Regions from separate parts of the Sporosarcina contaminans genome, predicted to be linked through region 3. Evidence: riboswitches for the same ligand, from Rfam matches in the RefSeq annotation. Region 3 holds a riboswitch; each other region holds the start of a gene.

Region 1 (7,166 bases), on a different contig from region 3:
GTTGCCGTAATGCCGCCGATTCCTACGATTGGCAACTCAGGAAAAAGAGTACTGACTTTTTCAATTAAAACAGTTCCAGCAACAGGCTTTGCATCGTCTTTCGATACTGTTTCGTAGACTGGTCCGATACCTACATAATTTGCCCCGGCCGCAATAGCCGCTTTTGCCTCATCCACTGAATGGACGGAAACTCCTACTATTTTATCTGCCCCAATCTTTTCTCGAACGAATGCCGCATCTGTGTCATCTTGTCCGACATGAACCCCATCAGCACCGATTTCAATCGATAGGTCAACGTCATCGTTGACAATGAACGGAACACCGTATTGCTTACATAGTCTTTGGCAGCTTTGGGCAAATGCTTTCTTTTCCGTTCGAGCAAGTGCATTCGGTCCTTTTTCACGAAACTGAAAACAAGTGATGCCGCCTTTCAAAGCGTCCTCCAAAACGGATAACGGGTCTGTAGCATTTATAGAACCCATAATGAAATAAAGCTTGTAGTCAACGTTTTTCAATCAACTCCACATCCTTCCGTGCCCTATTGCCTCGTAATCTGTAGGCAGCATGGTTTGTAGGTCCATGCCCGTTGCCAATGGACAAACCATCTTCAATTGCAGCATGGATAAAATGTTTGGCTGTTATGACTGCTTCCGTCATTGGTGCTCCTTTCGCAAGCTCCGCTGTAATGGCAGCGGCGAATGTGCATCCCGTTCCATGAGTGTCTTTCGTTTGGATCCGTTTGCTTTTCATAATAAAGCGCTCGCCGTCCGCTGATACGAATAAATCCTCTGCGAAAGGTGTATCTTCCCGATGGCCTCCTTTTAGCAGGACAGCTCCTGCACCCATTTCCAATAATCGCTTCGCAGCTATCTCCATATGTGATAATGAAGTGATCGGCATTTCTGCTAACACTTCTGCTTCGGGAATATTTGGCGTAAGAAGAGCGGCCATTGGAATTAACCGTTCCTTTAAAGCGACAATTGCGGCTTGCTGGAGAAGAGAGGCACCTCCTTTTGCAATCATGACTGGATCAATGACGAAAGGAAATGTAGGATATCGACTTAACGTATCGCTGATCGCTTCGATAATTTCAGCGGAAAACAGCATGCCTGTTTTTGCTGCTCCGATCGTAAAGTCATCCAATATTGCTTCAAGCTGAGCAATGACAATACTTGTGTCAATGGGCTGTACCGCATGTACCCCTAATGTATTTTGAGCTGTGACAGCAGTCAATGCTGAAGTTCCAAACGTTCCAAGTTCTTGGAACGTTTTCAAGTCGGCTTGAATGCCTGCACCGCCGCCACTATCTGAACCTGCAATTGTTAGAGCGATGGAAGTCATTCCTTAACCCCCTCTTCGATAAAAAATTGTCCACCATCGATTGCTTCATCATCTATGCCGCCTAAAGCGTTTAAGAAATGAACAGCGAAATCTCCAGGCCCGGCTGCATGTTCTGCCGCAACTTCGCCAGCTTTTTTGTAAAAGGCGAGACTATATGCTACAGCATCGATAGGAGTGTGTACATTAACCGCAAGGAAGGCGGCTGTAACAGCGCTCAACAGACAACCCATTCCTGTAATGTGGGTCATTATAGGGTGCCCTCCAGAAACTCGTATGAGTTTGTCACCATCTGTTACAATGTCAGTTTCTCCAGTAATGGCAACGAGGCAGCGATGACGATTGGCAACGTCCATTGCAGCAGCGGCAATATTGGCAGATCCGTTTCCGGCATCGACCCCCTTCGCTGTCCATTCCACTCCCGCGATGGCGGCAATTTCTCCCGCATTCCCTCGAATGAGCGCAATATCTAATTCGTCTAATAGACGTGTCACCGTTCTTTTGCGAAAAGCAGTTGCCCCTGCCCCGACAGGATCTAATACGACAGGGCGACCATACGTATTCGCACTTCCGCCAGCGGCAATCATCGACTCGACCGTGTTGGCATTCAACGTTCCGATATTAAGTAATGTGCTTGAAGATAGGGCAGAAACCTCTGCTGCCTCTTCTATCGAATCGGCCATTATTGGGGAAGCACCCAATGCCAGCAGTCCGTTTGCTTGGAAATTTGCTACGACAATATTTGTAATGCAATGGATCAGCGGACTTTGGTTGCGCAATTCATGCAGCAAAGAAGATGGAGCCATTATGCATGCGCCTCCATTCCTTCAATCTCCCACTGTTGCTTCGTCCATGCCATTTCCCAAAACTGCAATTCGTAGTGAGTGCTTTTCATAAAATGTGCTTTCAATTGTTCACGTTTTTGATCTGATAGATGTTCCGTCAAGTTGTTCAAACGATCGATCTGTTCAAGGGTTGCTTTTTCGAACCATTCAGAGCCGTATGTGGCAATCCATTTGTCATAGATCGGATGATTTGGTTTAGCATTTTTCAGCCGTTCTCCAATTTCATAATAAAGCCAATAGCAAGGTAACAATGCGGATAAAGTCGCTGCCAAGTCGCCTTCCATTGCAGCTCGATATAAATGTGATGTATAGGCATATGCGGTCGGCGCAGGTTTAAAGTTTTCGAGATCTTTATTTGTAATGTCCAATAGTTCGAAGAAACCTTCATGCAATGAAATTTCTGAACCGCAAGTACGATCAGCATGTTGTGCAAACCTTTGTACAGTCAACATATCTGTCGCTTGCACTGCAGCCATGGCATGCACTTTTGCAAAGTGCTTTAAGTAATACGAGTCTTGCAGTACATAGTATTTGAATACATCCTCAGGCAATGTACCGTTAGCAAGCGCGGTAATAAATGGATGATGAAAACTAGCCTCCCAAACGTTGTTGCATTCTTTCCGTACCTCTTCACAAAATGTCATCCCAACCACTCCTTATCCGTTTTAGAAAACCAAAAAAGCCGCTTCACTCAACGTATTGTTGAAGAAGCGGCTCGCATATCGGCGTAAGATAACCTTTAGAAGACGTGCGATCCACTTCCCTACGCTGGTATGAGCCAGATCAGGTTCTAAGGGTCCGCATATCGATACACGTCTCAGTCTTTCACAAAGACTCCCCCAGTGGTTAACTTTTTTCAGTTTTCAACTACACTATAGCACAGAATAATAGATTGGCAAGTCACATACAGTCTTGGCTGAATAAATTATGGATTGCCTCATAACTAAGTCGAATAATTCACAATTAAAAAGCTAAGAAAAGTTTTCTTCATCTTTCCGAAGACAGTTGAAAAAGCAAATGAGAACCAAAAAGTTCTCATTCGCTTATCTTAAGTATTTAAATTAAAAATCAAAGTTATCCGGATCTGGACCGCAACGGAGGTTTTGATTCAAGTTATCGATTTTTTCCATTTCTTCGTTGGATAGTTCAAAATCAAAAACATCGCTGTTTGATTTGATTCGCTCTTCTTTAATGGATTTCGGAATTGTCACAACGCCATTTTGCAGGTCCCAGCGGATGATAACTTGTGCAGTCGTTTTATTATGGCGATCTGCGATTTCCGATAGCACAGGGTGATCCAAAAGTTTGCCTTGCATAAGCGGTGACCAAGCTTCAAGCTGGATTCCTTGTTCTTTACAGAAAGCGTGAAGTTCTTTTTGCGTCAAATTCGGATGGTATTCAACTTGGTCGACCATCGGTTTGATTTCTGCGTCTTTCATCAGATCTTCAAGGTGGTGAATATGGAAATTGCTGACGCCGATGGCTCTTACTTTTCCGTCATTGTAAAGCTTTTCAAGCGCTCGCCAAGCGTCTTTGTATTTTCCTTCAACTGGCCAATGGATCAAATACAAGTCCAAATAATCCAAGCCAAGCTTTTGTAGGCTTGCTTCATAGGCCGCGAGTGTGGATTCGTATCCTAAGTCGGAATTCCAAACTTTTGAAGTGACAAATAAATCTTCTCGTTTAAGCCCAGTTGCTTCAAGACCTTCTCGAATCCCTTGGCCAACGCCTTTTTCATTTTGATAAACTGCAGCTGTATCAATGCTGCGGTATCCATTTACGATAGCATCCTTAACGGCATTGACAGCTTCAGCACCGTCTTCAACTTTGAAAACACCTAATCCGAGCCAAGGCATTTCTACACCATTGTGTAAAGTCGTTGTATCTTGTAGCTTTTTGACCATTATGATGACCTCCATTTTTGATTGATGATATACGTATTTACTATATCACGTCTTATTTAATTTGCCTTTTATGGGAGCTTTCTCTGCATTGAAGGAGCGTTCGTTTTTATAGCTGATAAGAGGGGCAGATTGATTAAATGGGCTGCAAGTGAGATTGAATGGGAAATATGTACGAGCTAAGTCGTTATTTCAGATCAGCATAGAACAGATGAACGCGCAGTAGAAAGGCTGTGGAAGAATCGGCTTCATACTCAATAATCAAGGATTGTCTTGGGGATATATGTATAAAATGGAACCCTGTGTCGAAAAAAGCGGTGAATGCTTCTAACAAGTCTGTTCTTTTTCCGTTGTTCGCTTCGAATAAAAGTTGAATCACCCGAACTTTTTCACCATTTTTAATCGGTGCAGCACCTTTCCCTTCCAGAAACTGCAGCCATTGAGAGGAAATAGACCCATTTGTGGCACAGGGAGTCACTTCGGTGAATAAAGATGATAATAAATTATAATCCCGATTTGTTACCTCGCTTTTCTTTATTCGAAACCAATAGCCGTCACTGTTATTTTCAAAAATGTATTCATCTGAAGGTGAGTCTTCTGGTAAACAGTCAAAGAATTGAATTGATGGAAAAAGGGCTGATAGATTGCTGTTCATGTTGAAATGACGCTCCTCTCTTGGTTAGAGATTCTTTATTATCATTTAAACATAGAGAGTTTTGTGAAGAAAGCGTAAATTGATGGTCGCGAGTAAGCTTGACGGTTATTTGACGTGCGACCGACCTCAACAAAAAAACACGCCAATTGATGACGTGTTCATTTTCTATCGGTTATTCGTTTTTAGATTCATCTTTTCGTGGGACGAGATCAAAAATCTCATGATCCTCAAATGCATCGACTAAGCGGTCGAGCCATTCGTAGTAATCGCGAATATAAATGAGCTTTTCAATGTCGATAGCAATTTCTTCTTTCAGTTCATCGTCTATAGTAGGGTCCTGTTCCAATCTCTGTAGCTCGTTTAAAGACTTTCTAATTGCCGCTGAATAGAGTGAAATGGAACGGCGCCATTTAATAGAAAACAAATCGATGAAGTTTTGATACCAATCGTCCCTCACTTGATATAAATCTTTGCGGACACCGCGTATCCAGGCGCGTTCTACTAATTTCAAATCAGTCAGCGCTCTAACAGAAGTGCTCATACTCGTTTTGCTCATTCCAAGTTCCTCTGTCATATCATCCAAAGTGAGCGGTCTATTATGAAAGAACATCGTCCCGTACTGTCTGCCAGCTGAAGGGGTCAGGCCGTATAGGTGCATATTTTGCGCGATGGTTTCGATGATTCGCTCGCGAGCCTTATCAAGTTTTTCTTTACCGTCCATAGAAGGTTCCCTCCACTACTTTCTTCAAATTAACTTCATTCAGCGGACGTCTTCATCTTAGCGGCAGAATCAAAGATGGTCAATGATTTATTGGAATGAAACCCCGGCTGAATTAAGTATGGGCCCCGGTGTTTACCGGTCACTTGCCTAAGCGTATTATACCCATTTTCATATTGCAATGAAATTTATCGATTTGTACGGTTTTTTCTGTACAAACAATTTATTTTGTAAAAACGGTTGTATTACAATCTCATTACGTTATACTAATAAACGTAGGTTTTAGTACCCTATTAAAAAGATCCTACTTGATTTGGTTAGGAATTGGGCAAATTGAGTGAGCAAAGAAAAGTGTAAGGATGTGAATTTACAGGTTAGGGTTAAGAAAATGAAGGAGTGTACACATGGAGGATCATAATCCTAAGATTAAAATTGAAGTGAAGAATACAAGTAAGATTTTTGGTAAACATAGCAAACGTGCGGCTCAGTTGCTAAAGGAAGGCAAGACAAAGCAGGAAATTTTGAAGGCGACTGGCGCTACAGTCGGGGTAAAAGATGCAAATTTCGAAGTGTATGATGGTGAAATTTTTGTCATTATGGGGCTTTCAGGAAGTGGGAAGTCGACATTAGTCCGCATGTTGAATCGGTTGATTGACCCAACGACGGGCTCAATCCGCTTAGATGGCGAAGATATTGTAACGATGAATAAGGAGCAGCTTCGTGAAGTGAGACGGAAAAAGATCGGTATGGTATTCCAAAACTTTGCCCTTTTCCCGCATAAGACAATCTTGGAGAATACCGAATACGGTCTTGAAATCCAAGGGATTGCGAAGGCGGAACGTCAAGAGAAGGCACGCGAGTCATTGAGATTAGTCGGCCTTGCAGGTTACGAAGACCAATATCCCGGCCAATTAAGCGGAGGCATGCAACAACGTGTTGGGTTAGCAAGAGCGCTTGCGAACGGGCCCGATATTTTATTGATGGATGAGGCATTTAGTGCGCTCGATCCATTGATTAGAAAAGATATGCAAGATGAATTGTTGCAATTGCATCATGATATGGGGAAAACGATTATATTTATTACCCATGATTTAGATGAAGCGTTGCGAATCGGGGATCGAATCGCACTGATGAAAGATGGCGACATTGTCCAAATCGGAACGCCGGAAGAGATTTTAATGAGTCCTTCCAACGAGTATGTAGAACGATTTGTAGAAGATGTCGATTTGTCGAAAGTGCTAACGGCAGGCCATATCGTGAAAAAAGCAGACACTGTACAGCTTGACCGTGGACCTCGGGTAGCATTACGCCTCATGAAGAGATTGCGGATTTCTTCTATTTATGTTGTAGACAAAGGAAACCGGTTATTAGGTGCCGTAACTGCACAAGATGCATCGGCTGCTGCAGAATCAGGGAAGTCATTGGAAGAAGTTCTTACTTTGGACATTCCGAAGACATCCGCAGATACGGTTTTAACTGATTTGTTTGATGTAGTGTCGACGACGGCAATTCCTGTTGCAGTTGTCGATGAGAGAGATCGTTTGATGGGAATCATTATCCGTGGCGCATTGATTGGTGCTTTATCAGGCGATGGACAATTTATTAATAATGGTGAACAACTTGATGACACCGCTTCCGTTCCGGGAATTGATGTTGTGGAATTGGAAGAAAGCGGGGTGAGTGCACAATGAATGAATTGCTACCACGTT
Region 2 (7,166 bases), on a different contig from region 3:
GAATTGTTGAAGTGGTCCTTCTACCCCTAAATCAAATTGTGTAGCCTGAGCAATATATGTTTTCACCCATATCATCAAGACAGCGACTGCATAGATTCCTAAAAAGTTGTGGAAAAGAAAATCTTTCACATTCCGTTGTTTTCTCATGTAATTCACCAACCTTTTACTTCTTAATTCTCTTTATATCTACGGAAAATGTTATTTTAAAATAACTTTAACTCTACGGCTAAAATATAATACTCCTCTTTATCCATTTCGTCAAGTTCGTAGGTTTCAAGGTAAGGCAAATCAAGAGGTATTCATAGTCTTTTAGAACTATTTCAAATTTCTCTTTCTCCAGAGTATCCTTTTTGACCCCTCCCTTCTATATAGAGGGCAAAGGGGGAATGAGCATGACACACTATCTGAAAGAATACGCACGATTTCAAACAATTGAGGAAATGGACGTTGCAGCTGAACAGCATGTGATGATCCACTATGATGAAATGACGAATTCAGATCGCCAAGTTTTAGACGTCATTCGCCGCTACTCCGTTAAATATGGGGCTGCTCATTTGAAACACGGAACGATCGAGGAAGCGATTGGAAAATCCAATGTAACAGTAAGACGGGCAATCCGCAAACTCGTCAACCTACGCATCATCGAGAAAATCCATTACATCCGACCGGTCATGAGCGGGCTTGGCGCCAACATTTACAGCATTTTACCTTTCGATGACCAGGGGAAAATGAACGACCGTGACCATGACGACAAACCGTATGAGAACGAGGAAAAAGAGCAGCTTCCGGCAGACGAAGCTACTCTTTCTAAATCTTTATTAAAATCTAAAGATCTTAACTACACGTCTCCTACGGAATCGTCAAAGTACTCCACAAGTCTATTTAGTCGAATGAAAGACTTGCTTGCCGCAACGATCGGAGACACAAAAATGGCCCGTGAATTCTACGGAATTCATAGGGCCCTATCTGGAAGCATGTTGAAGTTTGATATTTACAAAGACGATCTCCACGTATTCGAAGACCTTGCGTATCGTGCTTTAATGATTACTGTGATGGCTACGAAGAAGAAAGCTATCCGTAATTTGCCGGGGTATTACAAAGGCGTTTTGGACAAGTTAGTTGATGAAACGTATTTCAAAGATATGTTTATGCTTTTTGATAAGCCGGTGGAAGGGTTTTATTGTCCGTGAGTTTTTCGCGATGAAAAAACTGTACGCAATTCGATTCACTATCGTCCAGCTTTCTTATCCACTAAATGATTGATATATTTCGTTAAGGGATTGATCATATTGATAGCACAACGTTGCACGGTGCTGATTTTAAAGGTTAGCAGTATAGAATCACTTGCCATTTACTAATCTTTTACTAGGCTAGTCCCAAATGTTCACGCAACGTGTGGCCTTCATATTTGTTTTTGAAAAGACCTCTCTTTTGCAGCTCGGGTACTATAAATTCAACAAAGTCCTCTAAGCTACCGGGCAATGTGGGAGGCATAAGATTAAAACCATCGGCTACCCCTGCTTCAAACCAAAGCTCCATCTGATCGACAATCTCTTCAGGCGTGCCGATGAGTGTGAAATGTCCTCCTCCAGCATTTAGATACCCCAATAGCTCCCTTACTGTTGGGTTTGTATCCTGAAGTATTTCTAATATCGTCTCATATCGGCCGACCGGTCCAGTAAATTCCTCCACAGGCGGCAATGGTGGAACCTTTTCATCAAGTGCCCAATTGGAGCAGTCTTGTCGAACAAAAATGCTCAGCTGTTTTAAAGCCGTTTCAATAGGTAATTGTTCGTCTAATGCCGCTTTCTTAGCGAAAGCCTCTTCACGACTCTTACCGACATAAGTTACTAAGCCTGGGAACACTTTAATATGTTTGTCGCTATTCTCGCTTTGTTTCACTTGCTCATTGATTTTTTCTCGAAATCTTTTTGCTTGCTTGAAGTTCCACGACACTGAGTAAACAGCATCGGCATGCTTTGCGGCTAATGCAATACCTTGTTTGGACGCCCCTGCCTGCATTGCGACCGGTTTACCTTGTGGACTTTTCGGCGTAGTGGACGGTCCACGCACCTTAAAATAGGTACCTTCATGATGAAATGGCGATATATTTGAAGGATCGATCAACTTTTTCTCTTCACGTTGATGCAGAAACGCTTTACTGTCCCAGGAAAGAAACAACTGATTCATTAACGTTGCAAATTCATCTGCTTTTTCATAGCGATCATCATGAGATGGTAGCTTATCCATACTATGATTCTGCGCTTCAACATCAGTCATTGAAGTAACAAGATTCCAACCAACACGACCTTTTGTTATATGGTCTAAACTCAAAAGCTGCCGTGAAGCCGTAAATGGATTGGAAAAAGTACTTGAGATCGTTGGAACTAACCCTACATGCTCTGTCACTTGGGATATGGCTGTTAAATTGATCAGTGGATCAAACCAAAACGCCGGCATATCACTGGTTTCTTTGCCTACAAATGATTGATTATCTGCAAAGAATACGACGTCAAGCAAGCCCCTTTCCGCCAACTTAGCCAAGTTCTGATAATAGGTAATATCACCAATCCGTTCAACACTTGAATCAGGCATTAGCCAAGCAGCTTGGTGGTGTCCGCAGCCATACAGCAAAACACCTAAGTTTAAATGTTTTCCTTTCATTTCAGCCATTTTTCACACCCCCATTTGTCAGTTCATTGTTAAACCGCCATCGACGGTAAAATTCTGACCTGTAATGCCGCTTGCATGTTCTGAAGCCAAATAAGCGACCATATTCGCAACGTCTTGAGGTGTGGTGACTTTCTTCAACGGCGTTGAGTTGGCAATTAAATCGAATACTTCCGGCGTTGTAACAGCACTGGCGTTAGTTGTTTTCAATAAGCCCCCTGAAACGACATTCGCCTTTATGCCATACGCCCCTAATTCGGCAGCTATATTACGTGTAAAACCGATTAAACCTGCTTTCGCTGTCGTATATTCATGATAAGGTACGACAGGATTTTGAAATAAATTTGTCCCTATACTAATAATACTTCCATTTTGTCGTTCAATAAATTGAGGGACGACACTTTGAATTACGTTAAATGCCGCTTTTAACGTACCATCTAATTGTCTTTGATAATCATCCCAAGATAATTCTGCGAAAGGTTTCTGCTTGATTGGATCAAATTTAAAATCGATCAATGCATTATTCACCACAACATCAATTTGCCCAAAATAGTCAGTTGCCTCTTCTACCATACGATCCACTTCTGTACGATTGGTGACATCCGCTTGAATGGCAATCGCATGCTCCTTTCCAATCTCGGAAACAATTTTGTCGGCTGCCTCTTTGCTCTTATTGTAATTGACGACTACCCGAAATCCTTGGTTTGCCAATGTCCTTACGATCGTTGCCCCTAACCCTTGACTACTTCCTGTTACCAATACGACTTTACTCATCCCAACCACTCCTGTACGTATATTATTTGAAACGGTAAATGGCAGCTAAAAATAAAAAACGCAACCTTCCAAAAGGAAAGTTGCGTAACACTATGATGACATACCAAAAAGAAGACAGAGTCATCCCTCTTCGTATATCCAAGAGTTTACACTTTCCTACGCTAGTTTCAGCTAGATCAGGTTCAAAGGGTTTGAGTCACTACTCATCTCAGTTAAATAACACCCCTAGTGCATACTATTTAGTTTTTAAGAGTTTTTAGATCATGCGGCCATTTATAGTATTTCTATTAGTCTGTACTTTAAACCATAGCACATTGTATGATCTATTACAACTTGGCCATTTATTTCCTTGGGTCCATAGTCAAAAAATATAAGATCAACTTTGATTGCTTTTTTCAATAAACATGTGGAAGATCAGATTTGCAACTACAAGAATGATATTCAATCCACAAAGAACTGGACATTCACGGAAAGACGATCTATTCATCTACCCGCTTGGGCATTGGCCCACAATCTACTGAAAGTAGCTGGCATCCACGTGCTACTTTCAGTTTTAAAAGGGAATAATACAAGAACAGGTGGGGAAAAACGAATTGTTTTCCTCACCTGTTCTATTTCAGGAACATATTGGACAGCCCCTATTATAATTATTGACTATATCCTTCAAATTAATTATTTATCCAGAAACTTATAGATAAGGATAGACTTACTCTATTACTTGTTCCGGCCAACCGATTTTTTGCTGATAAATCAAAACATCCCGTTAGTATTCCTCAATCTTTATTTTTATTTTCGTTTTTATTTCTTCTTCACTATCTGTTGCTGTTTCTGTTTCAGAAACATTCTTAATAGACTCTTCAACTATTTGCTGAATCAATGTATTATCAATTTTGGCATCCTTTGGAAAACCTACTGAAACTGTTAATTCGTTAATACTCCCACCAACCATTATTGCTAGTGAATCACTTTCAAGTTCCGTCTCCTTTGTAATAGATTCATTTGTTTCATTTTGTAATTCAGATAAGAAATTTGATATTCCATCATCCCCACCGTTTTCTTGGGAAATTACTACTTCTTGCTCGCTTTCTAATACCTCGGTTGTATTACACGCGACTAACAAAATTAAACTAAATAAAATCCCTGCAATGATAGCTTTTTTCCTCACTTCTCAATTCTCCTCTCAAAAATAAAGTGCAAATTTCACAACAATTCTCCATGCATAAGTTTAACGATATCTATTGGAAATAGTTTCAATTTAAACATATTTTTGTTCAGCTAACTGGGCCGTTTGCAGAACGGACGCAAATTGCTTAACCGCAACGGCTTCCCAATATGATTACTGAAATAAACCAATCATCCAAACTGTCAAGTACATAGGAACTGCAACAATTATCGCCCCTGCAACTAAGTAGCTAATTGCCCATATAAAAAACTTTAAAATATCATATATAGCACCTGCTAAGTCATCAACAAATCCCAACTTTAGCCCCCCTCTACCCACAACATATTTGATAATCCCTCTTTAACAGTATTTCCCTTTAGAAAATAATACATAGCCCATTCAGCGATGTTCCACTTTTGCTATCTGGCCGTTTGGTGAATATCATTATATATCTTAGCACAATGAGATCTGATCCAGCGGAAATATTCAGTAATTTTTTTAAATATATACATCGGAATTTGTCGGGGAGGCAGTAATCTCGGAAGGTTTATCTCGAAGAATTTTTACTCCTCAGAGCTGATTGATCTAATAGTTGTCTTTTCTGTTAATTTATAAAAAAAAACGATAAGATGTCTTAGCGTTTTATGTGTGTGTCCTACTTATGCGCAGTTCATTCGAAAACGTCCTGAAACTAAAGGAATGGCAATAGCAAGGGTATGAGACAATTCTCGTTTAATCAAACAATGCACTAAGAACTGGTAAAAAAACAAAATTTTTCTCCTTGGGCTCATGAGGAGTTGAAACATGAATCAAGTTCCACTTTACATTATTAAGGGTAAAGTTTTACAACTAATTAATGTCAATTAAATTTATACTTTGATGAATCGAATACTAAATCTATCAAGCTATCAAAAAGCTTTAGTTGTGAAGGATTATCCCAATCTTCCTCAAACTCAGCCATTAGCCACATTACTTCATCTAAAAATACGTGTTCTATGGATTTTTGCCAATAACTCTTTTCTAAATCAGTTAAACTGACCGATTCTTTATACCCAGACAGGAAAAGTTCCCATTGATTCGGTGTAAATATCTTATCTGGTGCAGTTGATAATTCATTATGAAACAAAAGTAAAACTAACGCTAAATCAAATATTCGAGGAATCCATTTAGCATTATCTGGGTCAATTAAATAAGGTTTCGGAGAATAAATTAAATTATTAGCTTTATAATCGTGTGGTGTTGCGACATTTGGCAACCCAACATTTTTTAGCTCTTCTTGTTGGGTAACGATTTGTAACAGTTTTTCTTTTAATAGAATGCCATCAGTTCTATGATTAACTTTTTTTGCAAACTCTTCGATTGCTTGAACACTTTCTTCAATTTCTTCATTGTTAAAATCATAAACATCATATTCTTCCAACTCATATTTATTATCTTCAAGAGATAGTTGATGTATTTGTCCCAGCAGTTTACCTGCATCAAATATTTGATTATCAGTTCCTCTATAAGTTGTTCCTTCAATAAAAGGATAGACAACATATGTTTCCTCTCCAATATCTTGTGGATTGTCCATTTGAATATCCACAGGGGTGACTACTTTAATACCATTATTCTTTAGATATGTAGTATAATTTACTAATTTTCTTGCTTCCTCTATCGGATTTTGTGTCCTTTTAACAATTAACTCTTTCCCTTTATCAGTTATTCGATATACAGGTGAAAAAGGATAAATACTTTTAGGCTCTTTGTCTATTTGAAAGCCAAACCTTTTTAACACATCAATTCCATTCATATTTATACCTCCAAAAGATAATTCGTTTAAAATTATAAAGTTACAGATGACTACAAAAGCTTTTGATTAAATTCCTTACTAATTCCCTCGTTTTTTCACAAACCTGCTCCGTTTAAGTACATTTCTTCATAACCCCTTATTCCCCTTCATTTTAATATATATTCTAAATATTCATATAAATATTTCTCATTACTACTATATTCCTTCACACATGTCAGTGCGCAATACTTATCGAATCCAATTGTTTCAGGTTCGTTTTTCTTATTTATAGGCAATAACAGACTGCATATGTCATGAACGATGTGCAGTTTTGGTTATATACGAAGTCGTATCCAGACACCAGTCGCGACCAATAGGAAGCTGTTTATGAAAACATCATCGCATTTGGCGGGGAATTCGGCCAAGGTGGATATGCGCCTTCCTTTAAAACGATTGGCTTGATATTCGCATGAAGGAAGGGCGGATTGTACGGGAACATGGGATGATTCGGTTTACTGATTCATATGCGGAGGAAGTAGTGGTTACGTTACAAGAAGCCTGATTGCAGATTAGGATCATGTCTTATTGTGAATAGAACTCGCTTTCATAGCGGGCTCTATCTTTTTAATAACAGTTGGGTTCCAATCCTTCATTCAGGTTAACTGCAACGCCTATCTGCGTCCCCTCTTCAGCTCGCCCATCACTCTAACTTAAATACTGATTCCCCTTATTCGGTTTCAACCAAAACAAGGTTGATTCCATTGTGAAGGACTGTGACTTTGGAAGTAA
Region 3 (7,166 bases):
AAACGCCAATGAGGTGTTCCACTTCAACGTCCATCCTACTCTCTTCCTTCACTTCACGAATTACACCATCCATCAAGTTTTCTCCTACTTCAACTTGTCCACCTGGAAAAACCCCATCTTTCATGCTCGGTTTTCACTACTAATAAATTGCCTTCCAAATCTTCTACAAGGCCCCCACAAGCAATAATATGCGTCGGCATTTTCATATCCCATTCCCCTTATCAATCGATCATACCAATCCCACAACATTCCGCAAATCAATTCCCCTTTGAAAATAGGCAGTTTATGCGCAATTCCAAAGGTGTTATGCGTTCTGTAGGCAAGTTATGCGTTTTTTAATTGGAATATGAGTTGTGGACTTGTCGATATGCGCCAAATTGATAAGTTTATGCGTTGTTGTATGATTTTATGCGTGTTTGAAGTAGATTTTCATGGACGTTTCGGAAGTGGTAAGTTTATGAATCAATCAAAAAGAGCTTCCATAGTTGGACGCGCAACTTCGGGAAGCTATTTTTAGGTAATGGAATTTATGAAGTAATAAATTCCCCGCCATTCACATGGATCGTCTGCCCCGTGACAAATCGGGAATCATCTGAGGCAAGATAAACATATGCAGGGGCTAATTCAAATGGCTGCCCTTGGCGGTTCATCGGGTTGCCGGCTTGCGTAACAACATCTGCCGAGAAGCTTGCAGGGATTAATGGCGTCCAAATGCGCCCTGGCGCAACGGCGTTCACTCGTATTCCCTTGCTTACTAAGCTGTTCGAGAGTGCTCGTGTAAATCCGACAATTGCAGCTTTCGTCGCCGTGTAATCGATCAGCTGTTCATTGCCATCGTACGCCACAACGGATGCTGTATTAATAATGGCGCTTCCTGCTTTTAAATGAGGCAGCGCTGCTCTCGTCGTATAAAAATGCGAGTACACATTCACTTTAAACGTGTCGTCAAACTGTTCATCGGTAATATCCAATAAGCTTAACTGCTGGAATTGAATGCCTACATGATTGCAAAGCACATCCAATCCGCCAAATTCCTTCACTGTCTTTTCAACAATATGAATGCAATGCTGTTTGTTCCGTACGTCTCCCGGAAGCAATAAGCAACGCTGCCCTAACTCCTCAATTCTTCCCTTCGTCCGGCTCGCATCCTCATGTTCATCGAGGTAAGCAATTGCAACATTTGCTCCTTCCTTCGCGAATGCGATGGCGACGGCTGCTCCAATTCCACTATCCCCTCCTGTAATTAAAGCGACTTTGTTGGTTAGCTTTTCGGATCCTTTATAAGATGGATTTTCGATAATCGGTCTCGGATTCATTAACTTTTCTACACCGGGCTGTCGATACTGACGCTGTTCTGGAACGGTCATTGGCACGTCTTCGTATTGAGTGATTTTGCCATAGTTCGGTTGCATCGGATATGCCGAAAAATCATCATGATCGTTCATCATTTTTGTCCCCTCTCTCAAAAGCCTTTCAACGGCATAGTATGATACGCCCAATCGTTGCGTTACTATTTCGCACAACAATTCATTCAAGGATGAATACGATAGAACAATTGACAATAGGAGGTTACGATCATGCACTCAACGAATTCATGCAATGCAGATGTTTTACTGACGGATGATTCGGATGAAAAAGTGACTGTTCATTACGGTGAAACTACATTTCGGCTGCCTAAAATCGGGCCAAGGCCGCCATTTTATTATAACCCGAGATGCGAACCGTATTATCCAGAAATTTAAGAATAAATCCAATAGCAAAAGTATATCTTCGTCCTCCGGCTTTCAGTACAATATCCGAATAGCGATACCATCTAATCCTTATGTTAGGCTTAAGCGATTACAATGAAACGAATTTCGGAATGAGAGAAAAGCGTAATTCTACTCTTTGTACTAACTTGATTAGTGTGGTTTCTTTACTTATTAGTGCATGCTTGAGATAGGTATGGAGACCAGGTCCGATGATTTCGGAGCGTGGATAGAGGTAGTTTTATCGGATGAATGAAAGGGAATCGATGACAAAATAAGTAAAACAATAGAAATGACGCCTATTCACATCGATTCGTGTTCTCCTGCAAGCAAAAAGACATATGTTCAAGGAAGTAGGGAGGACATCCCAATAGTTTAAACGATCTCCGACGATTATAGATATCAATTCACTAAGTTCAGTTTGTTCTCTTCTATAGATAGTTTGAAAAAGGGAAGGCTCACGGATTAACGTCTATCCGGCTTCCCTTTTCATATGCTTAATTCATATACTGCCCATCAATAGTTCAACCAAATAATTCGGCAGCAACTTTCTTTGCAGTTATAATATCTTTTGTGCCGTGGATGAGCATTCTACCGTCGCGAAATAAGACGACTCGTTTCCCATTGTACTCGCAAGCGACCAAATGCTGATTATGGATCATGTTTGCAACTGAATTCCGGATCGACTCGGCAAAATGAGAAAGTTCAACTTGTCTTTTTTCCGGCCATGTCAATTGGACAGTGTCCCTTCCACAAAGCACTGCCGGCCGCATTGCATTTCGAGCATTCAGGAATGGAAAAATCGCATTTTCGGAACAGCTCGGGCAGTTTCTTTTTTTCAAATCTCCTACTTGAATTGACGCCCGCTCTTCAGTCCATACATCAACGGATTCTAATTTGGGCTCAATCTTTGTTCCTGTCAAATATTTCAATACACCCGTAATTTGACGGGCAGCTGTCGTGACGACAATCGGACTGATGACGCCGACCGTATCGCACGTCATATTCAGTGTTGGAAGTGTGTCCAAGAGACAGTGGAGACAAGGTTGGCCGCTTCTAACACCGATTGGAAACGTCAGACCATAACTGCCTACACATGCCCCCATGAAAAAAGGCAGGCCAAGTTTCATTGCCGCGTCATTGGCAAGCATTCTTGTTTCCATATTGTCTGTTGCATCCACAATCACATCGTGTCCTGTAAATAGATCAAGAACATTTTCAGGAGTCACATCCGCAACAATCCCTGTAATGTTTACATCACTGTTGAGAGTAGACAATCTCCTCTCGGCAGCCACAGCTTTTGGCACTTGATGTACAGCATCCTGCTCAGTGTATAGCTGTTGTCGATGTAAGTTCGTCCATTCAATTATATCCCTATCTACAATTGTCACTTGTCCTACACCAGCACGAACAAGCATTTCAGCTCCCGAAGAACCTAATGCTCCGGCACCTAAAATAAAGACACTCGCTTGACCTAATTTTTTTTGCCCTTCCTCTCCTATTGGAGCGAATAATTCCTGTCGTGAGTATCTTTCATTCATTTAAAACGAACCCTTCCATCGGACTGCTTGCAACGGCATAATTACGTTTCGGCATCCGCCCTGCTTCAAACCCAAGTCTTCCCGCCTCAACGGCAAGTTTCATAGCAAGTGCCATCTTAACCGGATCCTTCGCTTCAGATACTGCGGTGTTGAGCAGTACCCCGTCAGCACCTAATTCCATTGCATACGCCGCGTCCATTGGCGAACCGATACCAGCGTCTATAATTACCGGCACATCTGATTGCTCGATAATGAAAGACAAATTCATCGGATTTAAAATGCCGCGTCCCGAACCGATTGGAGATGCGCCCGGCATGATTGCATGAACACCTAACTCGCATAATTTCCGGGCAAGTACAACGTCATCCGATGTATATGGCAAGACAATAAAACCTTCAGCCATCAGCATTTCTGAGGCGCGCAGCGTTTCAATAGGGTCCGGTAGCAACGACCGGTCGCAGCCGATGATTTCCACTTTCACCATATCGCAGAGTCCGGATGCCTTTGCTAATTTCGCAATTCGAAGAGCTTCCTCGGCAGTTTTAGCCCCTGCAGTGTTCGGCAGCAATGTGTATTTCGTCAGGTCAAGCTGTTCCAATAAATTTGGTTGTGAATTCTCAAAAATATTCATACGTCTTACTGCAAATGTCAGAATTTCTGTTTCGGACACACGAACAGCTTCCTTTTGTGTTTCATAGGAAGGATACTTTCCTGTCCCTAACAATAATCTGGATTGAAATGTCTTATTTCCGATCGTTAACATTTTTTAGCCTCCTCCTACAAAATGAACAATTTCAATCTTGTCTCGGTCATTAATAGGTTTGCAGTATTCTATCTTTGACAAAATGCTATTGTTTACCTCGATGACAGCAATACGTTCGGACACCTTCAAGTGTTCGAGCAATTGCTGCATCGTCTCAATTTTTAGTGGCACTTCATATCTTTTGCCATTCAATTCGATGATTTTTTGCATTTGCACTCCTCCTCTTTGTATAGAATGATTCAATCTAATTTCATTGCAACCTTGTAATTGGATAGAGCTAGTTCTGGAGAACTGCTTGTGAAAATAGCAGACATAAGTGCGACGCCCGAAACACCACCACTTTGGAGTAAGTTCACATGCTCAGGAAGGATGCCACCGATTGCATAGATTGGCAAAGGGATTGATTGGCAAAGCTTGAAAAGCTCCTCACTTCCTCGAGGGGGCAGGCCATTTTTAGATGCAGTTTCGAACACATGCCCATAAAGTAGCCAATCAGCTCCTGCTTTATATGCCATTTGGGCTTCTGCAATGGAATGGACGGATCGCCCAAACGATAACATAGGAAAATGCTGTCGCAGCTTGTCAACAGGCAGCGCATGTCCCGGAAGTTGTACACGCCGTATTCCTGTAAGCAGCGCAATATCAGCGCGACCATGAACGATTATTTTTTCTTCATCAAAATTAGCTGTTTGCAAAAGCCTTATTAGACTAAGAACCTCTGCATCCGTCTTTAACGTTTCCCTCAAAATTACCGCGTCAATAGACGCCTCTATTCGAAGCAGAATGTCCAGAAGCTCCGAATTGTCCATTCGGCTGTTCGTCACAGCAATTAAATCCATTACCATCCCCCCAATTAACTAAAAAGACCACTCCCTATGTAAGGAAGCGGCCTTATAATTAGCATGAAAATGCATAGCAAAAAAGACACCACTTCCCTACGCAGGTTCGAACCTGTTCAGGTAATAAGGGTATCAGAGTTCAACTCTTCTCTCAGTCCTTTAAAAGGATTCCCCTAATGGTCAAAAAGTTATGAAATTAGTATCCAATAAAAGCTTACCACTTTATCTGAATGATTGAAACTATAAAACGTATATCCACTATTCTTTTAATAACTTTTATTACCCATTTGCCTTTCGAACGAATGACATGCAAAATAGTTATGAAAGGCAGGCGTGTCTATTGAATGAAACATTAAACGATTTCTTGTATAAATATTTCGACAACCTTCTCTTAAAGCCCCCACTCTTCTATTCATGGCATTATAGCATTCGATTTGAGATCGCAAAGCCCGGCTCCGAACATGAAGACAAACAAAATATGAAGCAAATTCAAGAGAGAAGCAGGACGTTATTTGATACTGTTTTTGAGGATGAGGATGAACTATTATTCGTCAGCAATATCCACTGTGAAAAAGCGAATCATTTTTTACAAAAACGGCCAGCCAATATTTATCGCAAATATGTGAAAGACAAAAACAGACGGATGCAATTAACGCATAGCGTTTTGCCAAGCCTCATATGGGATGCCGATGAGGATGATTATGACACAATGGTGACCCATCAATTTGTATTGGCATGCTCGAAACAGGGGATCGCTTATGCTGATCTTTTATTGGCGATTAGCCATAATGATTTTGCGCACCCTAGACGAATCTTAAAAAACAATATCAAGGATGGCTGTGATATTTTCTTCGTCAATGTACCGAAAAAAAATGATCTACCATTTATACGATGATCGAGGTTGTGACATTATTGCTGTAAATATCGAAGATTTGCGAGAGCTCTATGAAAAATACAATGATTGGATATTAGATTATGATCGTGAAAGAATTGACCTTTTATTCACCTAAAAAAGCCGGAAACTATGTTTTCCACTCGTTTCCGGCTTGTCATCATTTTATATAATTTTCTCCATTTGATACTCAGAAAGCTCTTTATAATATTTGTTCATGGAAGAAGGGGACACGCCAAACCATTCGGCAATCTCCTTTAGTGTCATGGAGAGTGGCTCGAAGAAAGTTTGCTCCTGTCCAAAACGGATTGCACCAGCAGCTATGGCTACTTCTTTTCTTGCATTCGGCTGCTGTTCGACTAAGTAATCTTCAAGCATTTCAATGAATTTCTCAGATTTCCGATCATGCTGTTCCAAAAACTTCACGACATGCTGTAAAACACCTGCTTCAAAGTTACTAAACTCTTCTCCTGCGTAGCCATCCGATACTAACATACGCCAAAACTCTAACGTATTCTCTTTCAAGAAATCGGCAGCCGACTTATCGTTTTGGGCTGAAAACTTATTAGCAAATGCGTTAATTTGCGCTGAATGGTCAACGGGGAAGAAAATGAGTGTCGATACTGCTAAATAATGATCTTCTTTTAAACGATTGTCAGGCAAAATGAAGCTGAAAAGGTGTATGCCGTCAGGAATCGGCTTGTCGCTCTCTCTGCGAAGCTTAATGGATTCGTTCTCAAAAATATTGCTCACCGTCATATACTCATCTTCTACCGCTTCTACTTGTCCAATGAACATACGAGGACTTTGCCAACGGTCCAATACTTGCAATACAGAAGGCCGTACAATCTTTTTCTTCTGCTTCTTCAAATAGTCTTCCCAAATATCGGGTCGTTTATGGAAAAAGAATTCATCCAAGGCGATCGCTTCGATCATTTCTTCCATAAGAGCTTGGCCCAACTCTTGTTTCCATTCGTTTGCAGCCTCTATGTATTCATAAATGTCTTTTCGCGTAGGATATTCATCATAAAAATTTTGTAAAACCCGTTCCAATTCTTCCATTTGCACCGTCTCAACTGTTACTGCCTGTTTACTAGCGCAGCACTTTTTATACTTTTTACCACTGCCGCATGGGCAGGGATCATTACGTCCAACCAACAAAAACACTTCCTTTTATCAATCACTCCTCGGCATGCTTTGGAGCCAAATTGCCGATTACGCCAAATCACATTTATCCAGTCATTTTCAAAATGGACGGCTTTATAAGTTTAACATATTTTAGGCTATGCTTCATTCCCTTAATTAGCCACATAGCAAACGTTTTATTGTCATTGAATAAGATGATCAATTAACCAAGCTTCATTGTGCATATCTCAAACGTCT

Evidence for each region. Region 3 has a riboswitch for thiamine pyrophosphate ahead of ACFQ38_RS14680 (thiamine phosphate synthase). Riboswitches for the same ligand answer to the same signal wherever they lie in the genome.
Region 1: another riboswitch for thiamine pyrophosphate. It lies ahead of tenA (thiaminase II); the one in region 3 lies ahead of ACFQ38_RS14680 (thiamine phosphate synthase).
Region 2: another riboswitch for thiamine pyrophosphate. It lies ahead of ACFQ38_RS09055 (3-oxoacyl-ACP reductase); the one in region 3 lies ahead of ACFQ38_RS14680 (thiamine phosphate synthase).

What each region holds. Positions count from the first base shown of each region.
Region 1 covers NZ_JBHTLT010000039.1:87,029-94,194, forward strand. The annotation lists gene thiE (thiamine phosphate synthase) at 1-515, opposite strand, end outside; gene thiD (bifunctional hydroxymethylpyrimidine kinase/phosphomethylpyrimidine kinase) at 502-1,341, opposite strand; gene thiM (hydroxyethylthiazole kinase) at 1,338-2,144, opposite strand; gene tenA (thiaminase II) at 2,144-2,827, opposite strand; TPP riboswitch at 2,927-3,034, opposite strand; gene ACFQ38_RS08510 (aldo/keto reductase) at 3,245-4,087, opposite strand; gene ACFQ38_RS08515 (hypothetical protein) at 4,272-4,739, opposite strand; gene ACFQ38_RS08520 (GbsR/MarR family transcriptional regulator) at 4,912-5,460, opposite strand; gene ACFQ38_RS08525 (quaternary amine ABC transporter ATP-binding protein) at 5,862-7,148, shown strand; gene ACFQ38_RS08530 (ABC transporter permease) at 7,145-7,166, shown strand, end outside.
Region 2 covers NZ_JBHTLT010000042.1:65,240-72,405, forward strand. The annotation lists gene ACFQ38_RS09040 (LTA synthase family protein) at 1-147, opposite strand, end outside; gene ACFQ38_RS09045 (hypothetical protein) at 393-1,190, shown strand; gene ACFQ38_RS09050 (LLM class flavin-dependent oxidoreductase) at 1,366-2,673, opposite strand; gene ACFQ38_RS09055 (3-oxoacyl-ACP reductase) at 2,692-3,444, opposite strand; TPP riboswitch at 3,581-3,681, opposite strand; gene ACFQ38_RS09060 (topoisomerase) at 4,208-4,609, opposite strand; gene ACFQ38_RS09065 (hypothetical protein) at 4,781-4,924, opposite strand; gene ACFQ38_RS09070 (aminoglycoside phosphotransferase family protein) at 5,466-6,398, opposite strand.
Region 3 covers NZ_JBHTLT010000121.1:6,253-13,418, reverse strand. The annotation lists gene ACFQ38_RS14710 (hypothetical protein) at 1-73, opposite strand, end outside; gene ACFQ38_RS14705 (SDR family oxidoreductase) at 528-1,448, opposite strand; gene ACFQ38_RS14700 (hypothetical protein) at 1,578-1,742, shown strand; gene ACFQ38_RS14695 (ThiF family adenylyltransferase) at 2,273-3,289, opposite strand; gene ACFQ38_RS14690 (thiazole synthase) at 3,282-4,052, opposite strand; gene thiS (sulfur carrier protein ThiS) at 4,056-4,262, opposite strand; gene ACFQ38_RS14680 (thiamine phosphate synthase) at 4,292-4,891, opposite strand; TPP riboswitch at 4,968-5,076, opposite strand; gene ACFQ38_RS14675 (DUF3885 domain-containing protein) at 5,232-5,786, shown strand; gene ACFQ38_RS14670 (DUF3885 domain-containing protein) at 5,725-5,901, shown strand; gene ACFQ38_RS14665 (YecA family protein) at 5,949-6,941, opposite strand.